DNA from 2 places in the Synechococcus sp. PCC 6717 genome. Region 2 is predicted to be linked to the other one. Evidence: riboswitches for the same ligand, from Rfam matches in the RefSeq annotation. Region 2 holds a riboswitch; the other holds the start of a gene.
The links. A riboswitch is a leader RNA that binds a small molecule or an ion and turns the genes downstream of it on or off. The one in region 2 is predicted to bind cobalamin.
Positions count from the first base shown of each region.

Region 1: linked by a shared signal. The riboswitch ahead of L5470_RS08575 (sirohydrochlorin chelatase) and the one ahead of L5470_RS13050 (energy-coupling factor ABC transporter permease) in region 2 are both predicted to bind cobalamin.

Region 1 covers NZ_JAKLTV010000017.1:47,032-50,441, reverse strand. Annotated here, with positions in the region: gene L5470_RS08580 (2-isopropylmalate synthase) at 1-433, opposite strand, end outside; gene L5470_RS08575 (sirohydrochlorin chelatase) at 509-1,534, opposite strand; cobalamin riboswitch at 1,568-1,700, opposite strand; gene egtD (L-histidine N(alpha)-methyltransferase) at 1,764-2,750, opposite strand; gene L5470_RS08565 (amino acid ABC transporter permease) at 2,786-3,410, opposite strand, start outside.
Region 2 covers NZ_JAKLTV010000055.1:17,401-20,810, forward strand. Annotated here, with positions in the region: gene L5470_RS13045 (LCP family protein) at 1-1,005, shown strand, start outside; cobalamin riboswitch at 1,043-1,189, shown strand; gene L5470_RS13050 (energy-coupling factor ABC transporter permease) at 1,206-1,979, shown strand; gene L5470_RS13055 (energy-coupling factor ABC transporter substrate-binding protein) at 1,972-2,280, shown strand; gene cbiQ (cobalt ECF transporter T component CbiQ) at 2,295-3,086, shown strand; gene L5470_RS13065 (energy-coupling factor ABC transporter ATP-binding protein) at 3,091-3,410, shown strand, end outside.

The DNA of each region.
Region 1 (3,410 bases), on a different contig from region 2:
CCACAAAGGATTTGGCATAGGCGACCATCTCTGGGGCAATCTCTAGTACCTCTGCGCGGGTTTTCTTGAGCTTGTACTCAAGGTGAATGTCAGAGGTGGCAATGAACGTATGAATGCGTGGATAGTAGGCCGGTTTTAAGGCGTTGGCTGCCGCTTCAATATCCGAGCGGGTGGCTCGTGCTAGGCCACAAATCACTGGCCCTGTTTCGGTGCCCACCACTTCGGCAATCCGCTGCACGGCTTCAAAATCTCCAGGGCTGGCAAAAGGGAAACCAGCCTCGATAATATCCACCCCTAGCCGAGCCAGTTGACGGGCGATCGTGAGTTTTTCATCTACATTCAGTGCGGCTCCCGGAGACTGCTCTCCGTCCCGCAGCGTCGTGTCAAAAATCAAAACGCGATCAACCGTCTGGGGAGGATACTTTATCGCCATAAACAAGCCCCGTCCAAGCTTGAAAAAAGGGATCATTACCCCCTAGTCTAGCATTTTCCTTAGGTGGCCATCCCCCTAGGGAACCTGCCAAATCCGTTGATGGTAGCTGGGTAGATGATCTAAATTCACACTGGGGTGATGATGCCCGTGGGAATGAGACTCATGGTTATGGTTGTGATCGTGGTGGTGATGGTGGGAATGATCGGCACCATGGGCGATCGCCGCCAAGCGAAATTTACAGGCTTCGCAATTCATGGCCACTTGGCCGGTGAGGGTTTCTATTTCCCGTTGCCGCGTTAAATAAAATAACTGCGGATGTAACCCAATTTCCGGCAAGTTAACGTATTCTACCGCCGGGTACTGTTGCTGGGCAGTAGCGGTCAGGGTATAGATTTTTTTCACCAGTGCGCCAGTGAACATAAAGTGGGGCAGGACAATCACCCGCTGCGGCTGATAGAGATTGGCGCGGGCAAACCCTACCTCTAGGCGGGGATGGGTAATACCAATAAAGCACACCTCAACGGTCTTGTAGCCACTACCTTCCCAGAGCATCCGCGCTAGCTTGAAGACATCGCCGTTGGCATCGGGGTCACTCGAGCCACGTCCCACCACCAGTAACACCGTGTCGTCGCGGCCAATGCCTCGGGGGTTAAATTCCGGTGAGTCGAGCATTTCAAGGCGCGATCGCCAGAGGGTGAGAATTTCAGGGGCAATGCCATAGTGGCGACCGTAGTGATAGCGCAACTGCGGGAACGCTTGGCGAGCACGATCCAGTTCATTGGTCACATCAAATTTGTTGTGGCGCGCCGCAAATAATAAAATCGGCAGTACCGACAGATCGGTGTAGCCCTCTACTGCACACTGGCTTAAAACTTCAAAAATCGAGGGTTGAGTCAACTCCAAGAAGCAAGGAAAGACCGGGCGGCAAGGATCTAATTGATGATACGCATGGGCAAAGTCTAAAAATGCTTGGCGGCCTTGCGGATCGCGAGTACCATGACCCACCATCAGTAGCGGTCGGGGCTGGGGTAAGGGTGGTAAATCAAGGCTAAAACTCAGGGGATTAAGAATTGAATCGTTGGGCTGAATAGTAACGACCACGCTATAACTCCATGCCTGTGCAACGCAGACAAATAGAGTGAACCGCAGTAGGTAGGCATTCTGGCTTAGGGATCGCTCCCCTCACAGCTGCGGCACAGCCCCAGATTTACACTGGTGTTTCCCTACAAACTGCTCTTCACGGTTAACCTTCCAATTCTAACGAGCGTATTGTGGCTCTGTCTATGCGGGGGGTGGGGACTCGCTACCCCCTAGACCGCCTCCTGTGTGTTCACCGGCAACACAAACATAGAGCAAACCAGTGGTTTGGATCGGTAAAGGCTCGAACCCACGTCAAGCCAGCCGCCACGAGGTCTGACCTTAGGGAATCCAGCCAAAACTTCCGCGAGATTTCTGTGAGGATGCTTTCCCCGGCGGCAATGTCACAGGTCAATTCTAGGGCAGTGAGGGTTACCGTCTGTGTGTTTTGGCTGTCAAGATACATTTCGATTTGCTGTGCCACTGGGTTATAAATGGCTCGATGATCGAAGGCCAATGGCTCGAAGTTGCCCTGAAATCGCCAGTTAAGGTGGCTAAGGATATTGCGATTAAAGGCAGCCGTAATCCCCTGAGCATCATTGTAGGCGGCAAGCAAAACTTTGGTGTCTTTTACTAGGTCAACTCCAAGGAGCAGGTAGTCACCAACATTGAGCACCCGGTACAGTTGGCTGAAGAAACGTTGGCACTCAACCGGTGAGAGGTTGCCTAGGGTACTGCCTAAGAAACAGAGTAAGCGTCGCGGTGCAAGGGGTGGGGGCAAGTGCTCTAGGCCAATATCGTAGGTGCCCACAAGGCCATTGATCCACAGTTGGGGATAATCCTTCAGCAGCGCTATGGCACTAGTTTTGAGCATCGAGCCACTGACATCAATGGGACGATAGACAAGCTGAGGTTGTAGCTGGGCATAGGCGGAGAGTAAGTAGCGGATTTTGCGATCGCTGCCGCTGCCGAGCTCAATTAATTCACAGATGCCGGTCAGGGTGGCAATTTCTTTGGCGTGTTGACTCAGCAGCGCTAGTTCGGTGCGGGTGAGGTAGTACTCTGGCAGGTCAGTAATCTGCTCGAATAACCGCGACCCAACGGCATCATAAAAGTAGTAGGAGGGTAAATATTTTTGCGGTGAACAACTCAAGCCAGCAATGACATCTTGGCCAGCAGGATCGGTTTTAGAACCACTCAGGTAGGTCAGGTGTAGGCGATCGCCCACAGAAGGCAACATCAACTGGCTCCAGCAACTGGTAACAGAGGCAACCCCTAGGACATTCTAGCCTTTAGACGGTGTTCGATGTGCCGCCCCCACGCAGCGATCGGCAAACTCATCAACAAATACAGCACCAGCGCTAGGGCATAAAGGGGGAAGGGATGACTACTATGACGGATGATCCAGACCCGCAACACCGATGTCAGATCGACCCCTGCAATCACACTGACAATGGCCGAATCCTTGAGCATATAAATGAAATCATTGATCAGGGGTGGAATAACAATTTGCGCCGCCTGCGGCAAAATCACCCGCACAAACCCCTGCTGCTGGGTCATCCCCAAGGACAGCGCCGCCTCCCGTTGACCCGAATCCACGCCGCCCAGGCCAGCCCGAAAGACCTCTGCTTCGTAAGCGGCATAGTTAAGGGCTAGAGCCGTGACCCCTGCTGTCCACGCATTCACCCACGTTGCTAAATTGATCTGCGCTAAAACTGCCCCGACACCGTAGTACAGCAACAACAGTTGGGTGATCATGGGGGTACCGCGCATCACCTCAATAAATCCGGCAGCAGGCCAGCGCAAAAACAGGTAAGGGGAGGTGGTCATTGCTGCCAAGAGAATGCCAAGCACAATGGCGATCGGGAAGGAAATCGCACAGTAAATAAGGGTATTCAGC
Region 2 (3,410 bases):
GATACTATTTTGCTGGCGCGGTTTAACCCTGATGACAACACCATCACAGTGTTGAGTATTCCTCGGGACAGTCGCGTTGACATTCCGGGCTATGGGGTTGATAAAATCAATGCGGCCAATGTCTATGGTGATGTCCCCCTAGTTGCCAAGGTGGTGAGTCAAACCCTGAACTACACTCCGGTTGATCGCTACATTCGCATTGGCCCGGGAGCGTTTCGTGCCCTTGTGGATTTGGTGGGGGGCGTAGAGGTCAATGTTCCCAAGCGGATGTATTACAGTGATCACACCCAAAAACTCTACATTGATCTCTACCCTGGATTACAAACCCTCAACGGTGAGCAGGCTGAGGGCTTTGTACGGTTTCGCTACGATGACCTCGGTGACATTGGCCGGGCACAACGCCAGCAAATGTTGATCAAGGCGCTGCAAACGAAACTAGCGAATCCAGTCATGTTGACGCGGCTCCCCCAACTCCACGAGGTTCTCCAGAAACACGTAGATACCGATTTGACCTTTGGCGAACTGATGGCGATCGCCCAATTTAGCCTGCGCACGGATCCTGAGAATCTGCGCATGATTCTGTTGCCCGGGCGCTTTAGTGGTGATGGGTACGATGCCAGCTACTGGCTCCTTGACTACGACGGGATCGATCGCATCGTTGAGACTTACTTTGCAGCGCGATCGCGCTCAGTGTCAGCCAGCCCCACTTGGAGTGAAAGTGGTTCGGTACGCATCGCGTTACAAAATGCCTCGGGACACCCCGATGCGGCTCAAGATATGGCGGACTTTCTATACCACCATGGCTACAGCAATGTCATCATTAGCGATGACTGGCACCAAGAAGCCGCCGCAACCGAAGTCTTGGCGCAGCAAGGAGATTTAGGGGCGGCTCAAATGGTGCGCTCTGTATTGGGGGTTGGGCGGGTGTCGGCCAACTCAACTGGGGTGATTTCGTCGGATGTAACGGTGCGCATTGGCCGCGATTGGGTTGACATCCTGCATTGAGGCGCAAACGCTTCCAAGGGTAACCGAGCAGTCCTGACCTATAATAGCGCTAATCGGTTTCTGTGGGGAGCAGCCACAGAACGCAAGGGGGAAAGTCCGGTGCAAGTCCGGCGCTGTCCCGCAACTGTGATGACGGTTTTTGGCCGCTCTGAGTCAGGATGCCCGCCGAGGATTGTTGCATATCTGCGAGGTACAGATGAATGAAAGTCAGGCAATGGAAGCGGCTCCCTCTGCTGGGGGCGATCGCCCTGCTGGCGATGTATATGGTGATTGCCAGCCCGAGGGCGGTGTTGGCGATGCACATCAGTGAAGGGTTTTTACCCGTTGGCTGGGCGCTGGGCTGGTGGTTAGGGTTCTTGCCATTTTTGGGATGGGGACTCTGGTCACTGCGGCAACAGGTGAAGACACAGCCCGAGTCCACCCTACTACTCGCATTGGCGGGMGCCTATGCATTTGTTTTATCGTCGTTAAAACTTCCCTCGGTCACCGGTAGCTCGTCCCACCCGACGGGAATTGCCCTAGGAACGGTTCTTTTTCGGCCACCCATCATGACGGTGTTGGCCACCTTGGTCTTACTGTTTCAGGCGTTGCTCATTGCCCACGGTGGCTTGACCACCTTGGGTGCCAATGGCTTTTCCATGGCAGTGGTCGGGCCATGGGTGGCATGGGGCTGCTATAACGGCATCTTGCGTCTGACCGGAAAGCCGGCGATCGCCCTGTTTACTGCTGCGTTTGCGGCTAATGTCATTACCTATGCCCTCACCGCGTGGCAGTTAGCCCTAGCCTTTCCCGATAGTGTTGGCGGGGTGGCAGCCGCATTTGGCAAATTTGCCGCCGTGTTTGCCATCACCCAAATTCCCCTTGCCATTAGTGAGGGTCTATTGACGGTTTTAGTCTGGAACTGGCTCACCACTTACTGCGCAGCAGAATTACGCACCCTTAATCTGTTACAGGAGCGTGGTCACCATGGTTAACTCGAAAGCGAAGCAGGTTTGGCTGCTGCTTGGTGCCGTTGTGCTCCTTGGGGCAGCACCGCTGCTGTTTGTTAACGCCGAGTTTGAAGGTGCCGATGCCCAAGCGGAAGACCTCATTACCGACATTGCACCCGATTATACCCCTTGGGCTACGCCGGTGTTTGAACCCCAGAGTGCGGAGGTTGAGTCACTATTCTTTGCCCTGCAAGCCAGTCTGGGGGCGGGGGTGATTGGCTTTGTGGTGGGGCAATACACCGAGCGCCACCGCCAAAAACGTCTTCAAATTCGCCGGGAGAAGTAACGGTAGCGTGCTGCATGCACCATCACCTTGACTCCTACGCCTACCGGAATGGGCTACGGCACATACCGCCCGAGCAGAAGCTCCTTTTTGCGATCGCCCTGCTCCTGTTTACGTTTTTTGCCCATCCTCTCAGTCAAGGGCTGTTGTGGCTCTGGCTCAGTGTCTGGGTTGTTGGCTATGCTCGCATCCCGTGGCGGGTTTATGCTGCGGTGCTCGGGGCGATCGCCCTATTTTGGGTGTTGAGCCTGCCCAGCCTGTTAGTGCAGGTGGCACCCACAAGCTTAGTGACGACAACAACAGAGCCACTGCTGGGGCGCCTCAGTGTTGGTGGATGGTCGGTCTTTATTCCGCAGGCACAGGTCACTCAAGCCCTTGGGGTGGGGCTGCGCACCTTGGTGGCCAGTAGCTGTTTGGTCTTTATCCTTTTCACGACCCCCTTTCCAGAACTGCTAGGGGTACTTGAGCGGCGCTCAGTCCCCTCCTTTCTGCTGGATATTTTGATGCTCATGTATCGCTATATTTTTATTCTGCTGGACACAGCCGTCAGCCTCCAGCTCGCACAGCGGGCACGGGGGGGGTATCAACGGCGATCGCGCTGGCTCTATAGCCTCAGCCTGTTGGCAGCACAACTGTTTCGGCAGTCCTTACAGCGCTACCAAGGCACAAACCTTGCACTCCTGAGTCGCGGGTTTACGGGACAGTTTCGGGTGTGGCGATCGCCGCCCTACGCATACTCCCAGCGGTATGCTGTGGAAGCAGGACTTGGCGGTGGCCTGCTGCTGCTAGTCAATCGTATCCTTGGTTGAGACTATGTCTGTACCGCTGCTGGAGTTTCGCCACGTTTGGTTTCGCTACCCCAACACCCTAACACCGGTGTTGCAAGACTGCTCGGTGGCGCTTGGTGCTGGTCGGAAAACCGCCCTACTGGGTCTGAATGGCTCTGGCAAATCCACCCTCTTTTACGTGGCGGCAGGACTCTACCGCTGCGATCGCGGTGAGGTGTACTGGCAAGGACAGCGACTCGTGCATCAACCCGCAGCATTGCGGCAATGGCGGCAGCGAGTGGGGCTAGGGTTTCAAGACCCAGAGCAACAATTGGTGGCCGCCACTGTGGCGGAGGATATTTCCTA